Linked DNA regions of Teredinibacter turnerae T7901. The protein of the gene in region 1 binds, or shares a complex with, the protein of each later gene. Links are inferred from orthologs where the notes say so. Each region holds a gene or a part of one and is shown on either strand. Other genes may lie near its edges.

Region 1 (7,583 bases):
CGGCGGTACATGGTACGGCGGCGAAATGAAAAAAGGTATGTTCGCGATGATGAACTACTACCTGCCTCTGAACCACATCGCCTCTATGCACTGCTCTGCCAACGTGGGCGAAGCTGGCGACGTAGCGATTTTCTTCGGTCTGTCCGGTACTGGTAAAACCACACTGTCTACAGATCCAAAACGTAAACTGATTGGTGACGACGAGCACGGCTGGGACGACAACGGTGTGTTCAACTTTGAAGGTGGATGCTATGCAAAAACCATCAATCTTGATCCAGAAAGCGAGCCAGATATTTACAATGCTATCAAGCGCGATGCACTGCTTGAAAACGTGACTGTTGATGAAAGTGGTAAAATTGATTTCAATGACGGTTCAGTAACTGAAAACACTCGTGTTTCTTACCCAATTTACCACATTGAAAACATTGTTAAGCCCGTATCACGCGCCGGGCACGCGAAGAAAGTTATCTTCCTGACAGCGGATGCTTTCGGTGTGTTACCTCCAGTGTCTAAGCTGACTCCAGAGCAAACTCAGTATCATTTCCTCTCTGGTTTTACTGCGAAGCTGGCCGGTACTGAACGTGGTATTACTGAGCCAACACCTACTTTCTCTGCGTGCTTTGGTAAAGCGTTCCTCACTCTGCACCCAGTGAAATACGGAGAAGAGCTGGTTGCGCGTATGAAGGCGGCGGGAGCGACTGCGTACCTGGTAAATACTGGTTGGAACGGTACTGGCAAACGTATTTCCATCAAAGATACTCGCGGGATTATTGACGCGATTCTGGATGGCAGTGTGGACAGCGCTGAAAGCAAATCCGTGCCTATCTTTAACCTTGAAGTACCAACAGCGCTGCCAGGTGTTGACGGCGGTATTCTCGACCCTCGCGACACTTATGCCAGTGAAGCTGAATGGACTGAAAAAGCCGAGAAACTTGCAAAACTGTTTGTCGACAATTTCGAGAAATTCACCGACAACGCAGAAGGTAAAGCCTTGGTTGAAGCGGGTCCCAAACTCTAATCAAAAAGCTTCAACGGATTCACTGAAAAGCCATGGGTTAAACCCCATGGTTTTTTTTGCTTAAAAAAAAGACCCCGCAGCAGGTGAGGTCTCGTTTAGATTAGCTGCAGAGCGATTCGAACCGGGGCTTGGATTTTGAACTTAAGCCTGCAGCTGGAACTCAAGCCTGCAAGCTTAGGCTTGCAACATTGCCATCGCGGCTTCCATGTCCTCGCTCAGATCCTCTGCCTCCGCGGATTCAATACTCGGGTCCAGACCAAGACGGTTAAACGCACCCACGGTGCTGTAGTCCAGGCCTTCGAAGCGTTTGGTGTCGGCATATGCCTGGAGCATGGCGACAGTGACGATATCCGCGTAGTCAGCACTCGCAATGGAACGCGTAAAATCCAGGTGTTGTTGCGGGATTTGCTGTAATTCGCTGGGAAATTCCCAGGCTTTAAGAATTTTTACACCAATTATCGGGTGGGCTTGTTCGATGACCTGGTCCAGAGTCAGGCTGTCGCGGAGAATGGATGGGAAATCTTCAGCGTAGGATAAAATGGGCAGCACGCCGATTTGATGAATCAGACCCGCAAGCGCTGCCTGGTCAGGCCGAAGTCGTGTGCGGTGCTTGCACAGCACGTGACACATGCCGGCGATTTCGCTGGAGCGATGCCAGGTGTCGCGCAACCTTTTGTCGACAATATCGGAAGTCGCCTGGAACATTTGCTCCATGGCCAAGCCAGTTGCCAGGTTACAGGTGTACTGCATGCCCAATCTGGCGAGGGCCATGTTTAGATCTTCAATTTCTCGTGGGGCGCGAAAAATTGGGCTGTTGGCAACTTTGATGATCCGGGCGGTCAGTGCTGCATCGGTGCTGATCACATCGGACAGTTGTTTGATGCTGGCATCGTCGTCATCGGCCACTTCCCGCACTTTCAGGGCGATTTCAGGCAGGGTGGGTAGTACAAGTTTGTCTTGGTCGATCGCCGTGGTTATGTCTTGCGTAATTTTCGCTGCAAGCGCACTCATTCAACTGTCCTCATCATGGGTAATTGCCGGCACCAATTCACCTGTGCCGGTATCGTTATTTGTTGAGAGTGGCTTCAGTAGGCCTCCCCCACGCAAATCGCGTGGGGCCAGAAGAGCGGCACTGGTTGGATGCTCGGCGAACAGGTTGGATGGGAAATAGTCAATTTGCTAAGAGCACCCAATCTGCGGTTCTTCTGTTGGGTGCCATCCTCAGCTAACCCCTCAACTGCTTTCATTAGGTATAGCATATGGAAGGGGTTTCCACGTCAGAATCGGCTGCCCGGCTAAGGCTAGATGGGCACTATTTTGCGTTGCGTCATCCTGCACCAGTGCCAGTAATCGCCAGCGGTTTTGCCCAAGCCTGGTCGCGGTTATTACCTTGCCGACACTTCCTTTCTCGCCGACAACGTCCATCCCAAACCCTAGCGTGCTATCTGCGGACAAGTCTGTCTCAGCTAGATAAAGGTGTTTTTTAAGCTTCCCTCGATAGTGCATGCGCGCAACGATTTCCTGGCCGGTGTAGCAGCCTTTGTCAAAAGATACTGCATCGACAAGCTGGTAGTTGAGTTCCTGAGGCAACAGCTCTTCCACGGATTCTGCGGTAACATCGGCAATGCCCTTATCCAGGAGGTATTGCTGCCAGCATTCGGGGTGCGCCCATACGCCGGGGAGTTGATCAGGGATGCCCGCGTGGGTGTCGTTCAACAGCCAAAGTTCAGCGGCGGCTGCCTCCAGTCTCAGGACGGGAAAGCCCGCGCTGGTGTCACAATGGCCAACATCGGGGAGTGAAAACGGTAGCGTCGTCTCGGCTGCGTCGCCGAGCACTCCAACTAGCAAGGCCGTGTGAACCCTGGCTTCTGCTTTGGAGAAGACAATATATTTTTGCAAGGCTTTGAGAGCGGACTCGGCAATGCTGGCGTGTACTCGCAGCCCGATTTGCTGATCGCCAATTTTGGCGGCGACAAATGTGCTGTGCATTCTGCCTTTAGCGTTGCAATGTGCTCCACGAAGCCATTGGTGTTTCTCAAATCGGCGAAAATCACAGGTGGTTTGGCCTTGAAGAAATTTTTCGCCATCCGGGCCGGTAATGACAATAAGCCGATAATCGCTTAAGTGTATTAGAACCGGTTGCTGAATCGTGTCTGGTAACAAGTCGATTTCCGGAGCGGGCAGTTGAGGTAATTCACTCCACATGGTTTTTCCTCTGATATAGGCGTGTTATCTGGCGCAGACGTGCGGCCGGAGAATTGTTTATACTCGTCAAAAAATACAGAGAAGACAGTTTTGATGGATATTAACAGATTGCGCTGGGCGAGCCGAAGAGGCATGCTCGAACTCGATTTAGTACTTTTACCGTTTCTGGAAAATCACTTTCATTCACTCAACGCAGAGGATCAACAGCTTTTCGAAACTCTGCTCGAGTGCGAAGATCAAGACCTGTTCAACTGGTTTCTACGCAAAAACCTGCCAGACGACGAAAATCTGCGGCGAATCGTCACAATTATTCTTTCGCACACCGGCTTGCAAGATGGCCGCTAATGCGGCCCATCCATTACTACCATCTAACCGGGCGGACTCCTACAGAATCGCGCCACAACCGCTTTATCGTGTGTTGCTTTTGCTACACATTTGTTTGATTTTTCTTCTCCTGCCTTATCCATGCGAGCTCTGGGCCAAGTGCGTGGCTATGCTTGTACTCTGTTGGAGTCTTATACAGTTACTCCGTGCTTGGGGTGGCTATCGTCGGCTAGCTTATTTGACCTTTGAGCCGGACTACATTGTGTTGCACTATCGCGACCAGTCCAGTTGTCGCGCCAGGCTTGGCAAGCGATTTTTGAGTGGTCGAGTGATGGTGTTAGGTTTTCGCGGGGATTCTAAGGGGGTGCAGTCATTGATACTGACGCCGTCTGGATTCGCTGACCAAACGGCGTACAGGCAGGTCTATATGCGCTTGCGGCGCGGCTGGCCGCGCTAGCGAACGAAAATATCCTGGCTGGCAAAGTTCATCGGTACTAACACCGTGTCGGTGGCAATCTCTGCGCGCGCAGGGTAATCCAGCGAGTAGTGCAGGCCACGACTTTCCTTTCTTTGGGTTGCGGAGCGGATGATTAGCTCGGCCACCAGTGCCAGATTGCGCAGCTCGATCAAGTCGTTGCCTACTTTGTAATTCGAGTAGTATTCGTGAATTTCTTTTTGCAGTAGCTTGATGCGATGGGTGGCGCGCTCCAGCCGCTTTTGGGTACGCACAATCCCGACGTAGTCCCACATAAATCGGCGCAGTTCTTCCCAGTTATGCGAAATTACAACGTCTTCGTCTGAGTTGGTTACGCGAGACTCGTCCCAAGGGGCAATTTCTGCAACTGGAGGGATTGTGTCCAGCTGTGCCGAAATGGATTCCGCTGCGGATCGGGCATATACCAGACATTCGAGCAGGGAGTTACTGGCCATACGGTTGGCGCCATGTAGCCCGGTGAAGGACGATTCGCCTATGGCGTACAGGTTTTTCAGATCAGTTTGCCCGTGTTTGTCCACCATAATGCCGCCACAGGTGTAGTGTGCGGCGGGAACCACGGGAATCGGTTCTTTGGTAATGTCGATACCAAAGGTGAGGCACTCCTGGTAGATGGTGGGGAAATGAGAGCGAATGAACTCTTCGGATTTGTGGCTGATGTCCAGGTAAATGCAATCGCTGCCTAAACGTTTCATTTCATGGTCGATGGCCCGTGCCACAACGTCGCGAGGAGCCAGCTCTCCCCGTTCATGGAATTTGTCCATAAAGCGTTCGCCACTAGGCAGCAACAAGTGTCCTCCTTCACCACGCAATGCTTCGGTGATAAGAAAAGATTTTGCTTTCGGGTGAAACAGGCAGGTCGGATGAAATTGGTTAAACTCCATGTTGGCTACCCGGCACCCTGCGCGCCATGCCATCGCGATACCGTCGCCGCTGGCGCCGTCAGGGTTTGACGAATAGAGGTACACCTTGCTCGCTCCGCCGGTTGCTAATGCGACGCTGCGGGCGGCAAAAGTTTCTACCCGGTCTGTATTGCGGTTGTACACATACGCACCAGCACAGCGGCGTTTCTTACTCATGGGGTCGACCTGCTTAATAAGGTCGACGGCGATGTAGTGGTCAAACAGGGTGATATTGGTGTGCGTCTTAACCTTATCCATCAGTGCGGTGTGTAGCGCCTTACCGGTCGCATCGGCACTGTGTATCACCCGCCGTTTACTGTGCCCACCCTCACGAGTGAGATGGTAGTCTCCATTACCAGCATCTCGCGTGAAGTCCACCCCTAACTCAATCAGCCAATCAATCGCCTGTCTACTGTGACTGATGGTGAATTCAACCGCATCGGTATGACACAGGCCCGCGCCGGCCTCGAGCGTATCTGCCACATGGGACTCGACAGTGTCATTGTCATCAAGTACCGCAGCAATGCCACCTTGAGCGTACCAGGTGGAGCCCTCGCTGAGAGATGCTTTACTGAGCACGGCAATGTTCACATTGCTAGGGAGGTGGAGCGCTAGAGAGAGTCCTGCTGCGCCACTTCCAATAATAAGGACGTCATACTGGTGGGAGCTAGTTTGGGGAGTGGTTGTCGCCATGATCTTAGTATCTGTTACCGTCAAACCCTAATTATTTGGGATTTGTCATAAGTTTGACAACAATTTACGTGTATAGCGCGCATGCAGACGTTGATATTCTGGGTATTGACCAAATTTAGAAGGAAGCGCTTACGAACAAATGAGCGTATCGCTGGCGCATGAGGCCATAGTGTCCATGAAGGAACTTTTTCAACAATGCTGTGTCTGTTGATGAAGTGTCCAGGCTGACCGTAAACGTTGCGTATACGTTTAAAGTTTGACAATAAAGTAGCGCGCATTAAGCGCGATTTGGAGTAGCTAGATGGCGGTTCAGCCCGCATCACAAACCGACGAAGAGCTCGTTGCGCGCGTTCAGAAAGGCGATAAACGCGCGTTTGATTTGCTGGTATTGAAATATCAGCACAAAATCCTTTCGATCATCAGCCGTTTCGTTAAAGACAGCGCTGAAGTGCAAGACGTTGCCCAGGAAACTTTTATCAAGGCCTACCGAGCACTCGCCAATTTCCGTGGCGAGAGTGCCTTTTACACCTGGATTTACCGTATAGCCGTGAACACAGCGAAGAATCACCTTGTGTCTCGTGGTAGAAGGCCGCCATCCTCCGACGTGGAGGTGGACGATGCTGAGTACTATGGCGGTGGCGACCAATTAAAAGATATCGCGTCTCCGGAGCGCCAACTTATGCGTGATCAGTTGGAGGAGGTGGTCAATCGGGCGATTAGAGATCTGCCTGAGGATTTGCGAACTGCGGTTACTCTTCGAGAGATGGAAGGATTGAGTTACGAGGAAATTGCTGAGGTCATGGAGTGCCCAGTGGGCACAGTTCGGTCGCGTATATTTCGCGCTCGCGAGTCTATCGACCGCCAAATTTCCCCACTTTTAGACGGGATGGATAAATCCGCATAAATTCCGTTTACAATGTGAAACAAACAGCAGAACTGGGTGTCATATAGGGCGGATGCGAAACGCCCTGTTTTACCGACCGAGCGCTTCATTTGCGCACAGGTGCCGCAACCAGACGCTCTACGCTTTTAATTATGAATCCGCTTAAGCGGTTATTTTCAGACTCCAGGTATTCGTTCTATGGTTTCCACTGCGGATAGAGATAACTTTTCTACCGATTCTGTTTTGGGTGAATCCATTTCGGCGTTGGTCGATAATCAGGGTAACGAGCTCGATTTAGCCCGTGTACTCAAGGCGTCCGACAGCGACGTTCATGCACGCAGCCAATGGCAGCGTTACCACCAAATAAGTGCAACAATGCGAAGCGAAGATACATCCTTCGCTGCCATCGACCTCTCTGCAGGTATCCGCGCAGCGATTGCTTCTGAGCAGACATTGGCTGGCCAACCCCAGGTCGCGACTTCGCGTTCCTGGCTGCATCTCCTGGGTAAAACCTCTATTGCTGCGACTGTAGCTGTGGGTTTTTTGGTGGGTGTGCAACAGCTAGGTCAGTCGCCGAATGCGGTAAACGATGGCGCAATTGCAGAAGCTGAGCCGTTCCAGGCGCCAGATCTGAATTCTGCTGTGATTCCAGCGGGCTTTGACTCGCCGCAGCTTTCAGCAAGAACTGTGAGCACAGGTCCGTCAAATACCGTCTACAGCTCTCCCTCTGCTCAGATCCAGGGGCTGCCGAGCCAACGGCCGGATACGTTTATTTCCGACCCGCAGCTACAGGCGCACTTCGATAGGCTGTTAATGATTCATGCGCAGGAAGTGTCAGCGAGCAGTGATCTAAGTGTAATGCCTTTCGCTCGTTTGACGGACTTAAATGCATTGGACAGCGAGGCTGTTGAAACCGAAGCTGCGGTAGGCGCTGCAGAGTAACAGATATCGCCGGGTGCTCGTCCGGCGACATAGCGTAAAGGCTCACTAATGAGTGAATCCCTGTCGGCGGTAAGGTTCATTATCGCCTCTTTCTTTCTTCTTTTATTGTCCTCTCGTGCGCTC
Region 2 (5,916 bases), 1.6 Mb from region 1 along the record:
GTCGACTCAGATTTTTAACGTGAATCATTGCTGACTCCCATCTGGTGTACAGTGTTATTGTAGGTTTTGTCTGCTCCCTAGGGGCGGGGAGACGACTGTAAGAGTGGTATTTGAAGGGATAGTTCCAGTGAAATGATGCAATATGGTGCGCGATATGTGGTCGCTGAAATGAGGGCTATTTTTATTGCTCTGTACCCATATTGAAGGCAAAAAAAAGCCGCTCTTAAAGAGCGGCTTTTGGGCGATAGGTGCTAATTAAAAAATGGAAGGGTTGGCATCTTTACGTGAATCTCGCTCTGGAAACTCGCGAATGGGCGCGCCAGTGTAAAGCTGACGCGGACGACCGATTTTGTAGCCATCGGTTATCATCTCATGCCAATGGGCGATCCAACCGACGGTGCGGCCGGTAGCAAAGATTACGGTGAACATATCCTTCGGAATTCCAATCGCCTTCATGATAATGCCGGAGTAGAAATCCACATTGGGATAGAGTTTCTTCTGAATAAAGTATTCATCTTCGAGCGCAATTTGTTCGAGTCGCTTGGCGATTCTCAGCAGTGGATCATCTTCCAGGCCCAGTTCGCTCAATACTTCGTCGCATACTTTTTTCATAACTTTCGAGCGAGGGTCGAAGTTTTTATAGACCCGGTGACCGAAGCCCATCAAGCGGAAAGGATCGTCTTTGTCTTTCGCGCGAGCGACAAACTTATCGATGTTTTTCTCATCGCCTATTTCTTCTAGCATGTTCAGCACCGCTTCGTTGGCACCGCCGTGAGCAGGCCCCCAAAGGGTAGCAATACCTGCAGCGATACAGGCGAACGGGTTAGCACCGGAAGAACCTGCGAGACGCACTGTGGAGGTAGAAGCATTTTGCTCGTGATCCGCGTGAAGCAGGAATATTTTGTCCATTGCATTGGCCAGTACCGGGCTTACATCTGGATCATTGCAAGGGGTACCGAACATCATGTGCAGGAAGTTTTCCGAATAACTCAGGCTGTTATTCGGGTACATGAACGGCTGACCTTGTGAATGCTTGTAGCACATGGCGGCCAGCGTAGGTACTTTGGCGATCAGGCGATGCGCCGAAATAATGCGATGGCGGGCGTTACTGATATCAAGCGAGTCGTGATAGAAAGCTGACAGCGCTCCCACAATACCGCACATCATTGCCATTGGGTGTGAATCGTAGTGGAATCCCCGGAAGAAGCGGGAAATCGACTCATGCACCATAGTGTGATTGGTAATGATTCCGACGAACTCCTCGTACTCACTCTGCGATGGTAATTCTCCGTGCAACAGGAGGTAGCAGGTTTCCAGGTAGTCGGATTTGTCTGCGAGCACTTCGATAGGATAACCGCGGTGGAGTAACACACCTTTTTCGCCATCGATGTAAGTTATTTTTGATTCGCATGACGCGGTGGAAACGAAGCCTGGATCGTAAGTGAAGTAGCCTTTGCCGGTGAGAGCGCGAACGTCAATTACATCTGGGCCGAGGGTGCCGGCGTAGACCGGCAGTTCAATTGAACCCTCTAGGCCATCAACCGTAAGCTTTGCCTTCTGATCAGTCATTGGTGGACTCCTATGTATCGTGCAGACTGCCCCTAGGGGAATCCGAGAAGCAATCGTGAACTTGTTGTGCGAATCCCAGTTGGGGCACAAAGCTGCAAAAAGGGGAGGGCACTATAAGAAGCACCGTCCGCAATTGTCAATGGGGCCGATTCTGCACGAATCGGACAAAAAGGTAACTACGCTAATTCTGTTAAGGGGTATAAACAGAAATGATCAGCGCTATTGGTAATAAAAATAATTGAGCCAGCGCGTCACTCGTGGCTCGATTATAGTGAATTTTGAACAGAAAGGCGCTGTTATGCTCTGAGCATAATCAAAAAAACCTGCTTTAATTACCGTTGCATGGATGCTTTTTTAAGCAATTTGGGTCAGGTTTTAACCATTATGGTCCATTTTGGTGTGTTGCGCGTACATCTGTTCAGATTGAGTGCATTGCTGTCGAGGGTGGGCGTGAGATATTGGTGCTAAGTGCTTATAAGCATTTGTAATTTTACTGTCTCATAACTATAATTCGGCGCGGTTTCTAAGCGCGCTCGCGCTAAATAAACCGGCGCCTGATACGTTATTTTGCCTTCCCTAACATATTCAGTGATGATTTCTGTCAAGTGCGCTCAGCTTGGTGTTGAGTTAACGCGTTCTTGCAGGTTTAAATTTTCGCATTGAAAGGTTTTAGCTGAATTGTGCGTGGGTTTTTTATCGCTAAAAGGCATTTTGCGCTCGATAACAGGAATAATCCCCGCGCTCTGAAAATCGCATCACTGGCTCTGCTGGTGTTACCCATGAAATTGGATAGTAAGGTGTGAGACTACCGTGAAAACCAATCGCCCCGTTAATCTGGATATTTCCACTATCAAGCTGCCGGTAACGGCTTATGTGTCAATTCTGCATCGGGTATCTGGTGTGGTTTTGCTTGCTGGTGTGCTTGTGTTGCTCTACATGCTCGACATGAGCCTTACGTCTGAAGAAAGTTTTGATGAGCTGAAAGAACTGCTCGCGTCGCCCCTGGCAAAAATAGTGTTGTGGGGCGTGTTGTCGGCGCTCGCTTATCACTTTGTTGCCGGTGTGCGCCATTTGATTATGGACGCTGGTGTGGGCGAAAGCCTTGAGGGTGGCAAGCGCGGCGCGAAGGTCGCCCTGGTGCTCGCTATTGTATTGATTATCGCAGCAGGAGTTTGGGTATGGTAACTGCCATTACAAGTTGGGGCCGCAGTGGTCTTTCCGATTGGTTGATTCAGCGTTTTAGCGCGTTGGTGCTAGCAACTTATACCCTGGTGGTTTTGGGTTTTCTTATTTTGCACCCTCAATTGACGTATGCGGAGTGGTCAGGGTTTTACTCCCAGTTGTGGATGCGTGTTTTTAGCTTGCTGGTGCTGGTCAGCACAGTAGCTCATGGATGGATTGGTCTGTGGGGCGTGCTGACTGACTATGTAACCTCTCGCATGATCGGTTCGTCTGCCTTGATGTTGCGCATGATTGCGCTTCTTATATATGCGCTCATTAGTGTCACGTTTTTGGTGTGGGGCGTGGAAATCTTGTGGGGGTTTAAATAATGGCTAATATTCGCACAATCACTTTTGACGGTATTGTTGTAGGTGGTGGTGGCGCCGGTATGCGCGCTGCGCTGCAAATGGCGCAATCCGGCTTTAAAACCGCAGTGGTTACTAAAGTTTTTCCTACGCGTTCTCACACCGTGTCTGCGCAGGGTGGAATTACCTGTGCGATTGCGAGCTCGGATCCGAATGATGACTGGCGCTGGCACATGTACGACACTGTGAAAGGTTCTGATTATATTGGTGATCAGGATGCTATTGAGTACATGTGTTCTGTGGGGCCAGAAGCGGTGTTTGAATTGGAACACATGGGCCTTCCATTCTCGCGTACCGAAAATGGACGTATTTATCAGCGTCCATTTGGTGGTCAATCTAAAGACTTCGGTCGCGGTGGGCAGGCTGCGCGAACCTGTGCAGCCGCTGACCGGACCGGTCACGCGTTGTTGCATGCGCTTTACCAGGGCAATATAAAGAACAACACTGTATTTCTTAACGAATGGTTTGCGGTCGATCTTGTTAAAAATCAGGACGGCGCTGTCTGCGGCGTTATCGCGATAAACATGGAAGACGGTGAAGTTGTTTACATCAAGTCGAAAGCAACCGTGCTTGCGACTGGTGGTGCCGGTCGTATTTTCGCCTCCACAACCAATGCGCACATTAATACCGGTGACGGCATTGGTATGGCATTGCGCGCGGGTTTCCCCGTGCAGGATATGGAAATGTGGCAGTTCCACCCAACGGGTATTCACGGTGCGGGTGTGCTGGTTACTGAGGGTTGTCGCGGAGAAGGCGGTTACCTGATTAACAAAGATGGCGAACGTTTTATGGAGCGTTACGCGCCCAACGCTAAAGATCTGGCTGGCCGGGACGTTGTTGCCCGTTCAATGGTGCTAGAAATCCTCGAGGGACGTGGCTGCGGGCCGAATGGTGATCATGTGTTTTTGAAGCTGGATCACCTTGGTGCAGATACACTTAACCAGCGCTTGCCGGGTATTCTCGAGCTTTCGCGCACTTTCGCGCATGTCGACCCAATCAAAGATCCAATTCCTGTTGTACCTACCTGTCACTATATGATGGGTGGTATTCCAACCAATATTCATGGCCAGGCGCTGACTCAGAACGCGCAGGGGCAGGACGAAATTGTCGATGGCTTCTTTGCCTGTGGTGAAGCGGCATGTGTGTCTGTACACGGCGCCAACCGACTCGGTGGTAACTCATTACTGGATCTGGTGGTGTTCGGTCGGGCATCTGGTTTGTTTATTGAGAAGTCGTTGCGTGAGGGTATTGAGCTGCGCGATCCATCCGAGAGTGACCTCGATGCTGCTATGGCGCGTTTAAATAAAGTGAACGATTCCAGCAGTGGTGAGTCTGCATCTGCATTGCGTACTGAATTGCAGGGAATTATGCAGAATCATTTCGGTGTATTCCGCAAGGGTGAGTTTATGCAGGAGGGCATTAAAAAATTGGCCGACCTGCGCGGGCGAGTAGAAAATATTACGCTGACGGACAAGAGCAAAGCATTTAATACTGCGCGTATTGAAGCACTTGAAGTTCAAAACCTGTTTGAAGTGGCTGAGGCTACTGCGATCGCTGCAGAAGTTCGCAAAGAGTCGCGCGGTGCTCACGCCCGTGAAGACTTCCAAGAGCGTGACGATGCGAACTGGTTGTGTCATTCCATGTACTTCCCTGGTGAGAAGCGTGTTGGTAAGCGCGATGTTAATTTTGCGCCAAAAACCATGGAAGCCTTCGAACCCAAAGTTCGAACCTACTAATACTGGGTGGATGAGAAGATGCTGAAAGTAGAAGTTTATCGTTACAATCCGGAAACTGACAAAGAACCTTACATGCAGACCTACGAGGTCGATACCGAAGGTAAGGATTTGATGGTGCTGGATGTGTTGGAGTTGCTCAAGGCTCAGGATGCTAGCCTGTCTTATCGTCGGTCATGCCGCGAGGGTGTGTGTGGTTCAGACGGGATGAACATCTCCGGTAAAAACGGTTTGGCCTGCGTAACGCCATTGTCTGAGTGTACAAAAAACAACAAGCTGATATTGCGGCCATTGCCCGGGCTGCCGGTTATTCGTGACCTGGTAATCGATATGAGCCAGTTTTACGCCCAGTTCCGCAAAGTAGATCCTTTTCTGCAAAACGATCAGCCAGCACCGGCGATCGAGCGTTTGCAGAGCCAGGAAGACCGTGAAAAACTGGATGGCCTTTACGAGTGTATTTTGTGCGCATGCTGTTCGACCAGTTGTCCATCATTCTGGTGGAACCCGGATAAATTTATCGGCCCCGCAGGGTTGCTGCAGGCATACCGCTTTTTAGCTGACAGTCGTGATACGGCCACTAATGAACGGCTGGCCAATCTTGATGATCCATTCAGCGTATTTCGCTGTCATGGCATTCAAAATTGTGTAGATGTTTGTCCGAAAGGTCTGAACCCTACACGTGCTATTGGCCATATTCGTAGTATGCTGTTGCACCGAGCGACATAAAGTCGTAAAACTCTGTGGAAAGTCCGCCTTCACGAGAGGCGATCGCATACCGGAGCACGTGTTAAAACGACTCCGGTTTCGCGCATAAAGCGCAGGCTTTTCTATACTCAGGATAAATTTGAAAGTCAAAAGAGGGTGCCGACCAGGCCCCGAGACGTGGTGAGCAAACAATGCAAGATAGTTTAATGGAGTTGCTTTGGAAAACTTCGCACATTTCTGGGGGCAACGCTGCCTATGTCGAAGAAGTGTATGAAGAGTATCTCCAGGATCCGGGTTCAGTACCCGAGCAATGGCGGGATTAC

Evidence for each region. The genes of interacting proteins can lie anywhere in the genome.
Region 2: the proteins of TERTU_RS05235 (region 1) and sdhA are in contact, whole or in part, in a crystal structure (PDB 6C12), measured with the Escherichia coli proteins. The link is inferred for Teredinibacter turnerae T7901 from one-to-one orthologs.

Annotation. Positions count from the first base shown.
Region 1 is NC_012997.1:1,230,217-1,237,799, forward strand. Bases 2,207-4,942 are described here. They hold TERTU_RS05235 (FAD assembly factor SdhE), read left to right. Parts: upstream 2,207-3,316; coding sequence 3,317-3,568; downstream 3,569-4,942. Other genes in these bases: ygfZ (CAF17-like 4Fe-4S cluster assembly/insertion protein YgfZ), read right to left, coding at 2,252-3,223; nadB (L-aspartate oxidase), read right to left, coding at 4,001-4,942. Also shown: pckA (phosphoenolpyruvate carboxykinase (ATP)), read left to right, coding at 1-1,018; TERTU_RS05225 (HDOD domain-containing protein), read right to left, coding at 1,193-2,029; more of nadB, read right to left, coding at 4,943-5,659; RNA polymerase sigma factor RpoE, read left to right, coding at 5,937-6,539; TERTU_RS05255 (sigma-E factor negative regulatory protein), read left to right, coding at 6,717-7,460. UniProt on the Escherichia coli protein: An FAD assembly protein, which accelerates covalent attachment of the cofactor into other proteins.
Region 2 is NC_012997.1:2,803,795-2,809,710, reverse strand. What follows is about bases 2,506-5,504. They hold sdhA (succinate dehydrogenase flavoprotein subunit), read left to right. Parts: upstream 2,506-3,118; coding sequence 3,119-4,891; downstream 4,892-5,504. Other genes in these bases: TERTU_RS11200 (succinate dehydrogenase iron-sulfur subunit), read left to right, coding at 4,910-5,504; sdhD (succinate dehydrogenase, hydrophobic membrane anchor protein), read left to right, coding at 2,748-3,119; sdhC (succinate dehydrogenase, cytochrome b556 subunit), read left to right, coding at 2,506-2,754. Also shown: TERTU_RS11225 (ABC transporter ATP-binding protein), read right to left, coding at 1-28; gltA (citrate synthase), read right to left, coding at 256-1,569; more of sdhC, read left to right, coding at 2,380-2,505; more of TERTU_RS11200, read left to right, coding at 5,505-5,614; TERTU_RS11195 (2-oxoglutarate dehydrogenase E1 component), read left to right, coding at 5,785-5,916. UniProt on the Escherichia coli protein: Two distinct, membrane-bound, FAD-containing enzymes are responsible for the catalysis of fumarate and succinate interconversion; the fumarate reductase is used in anaerobic growth, and the succinate dehydrogenase is used in aerobic growth.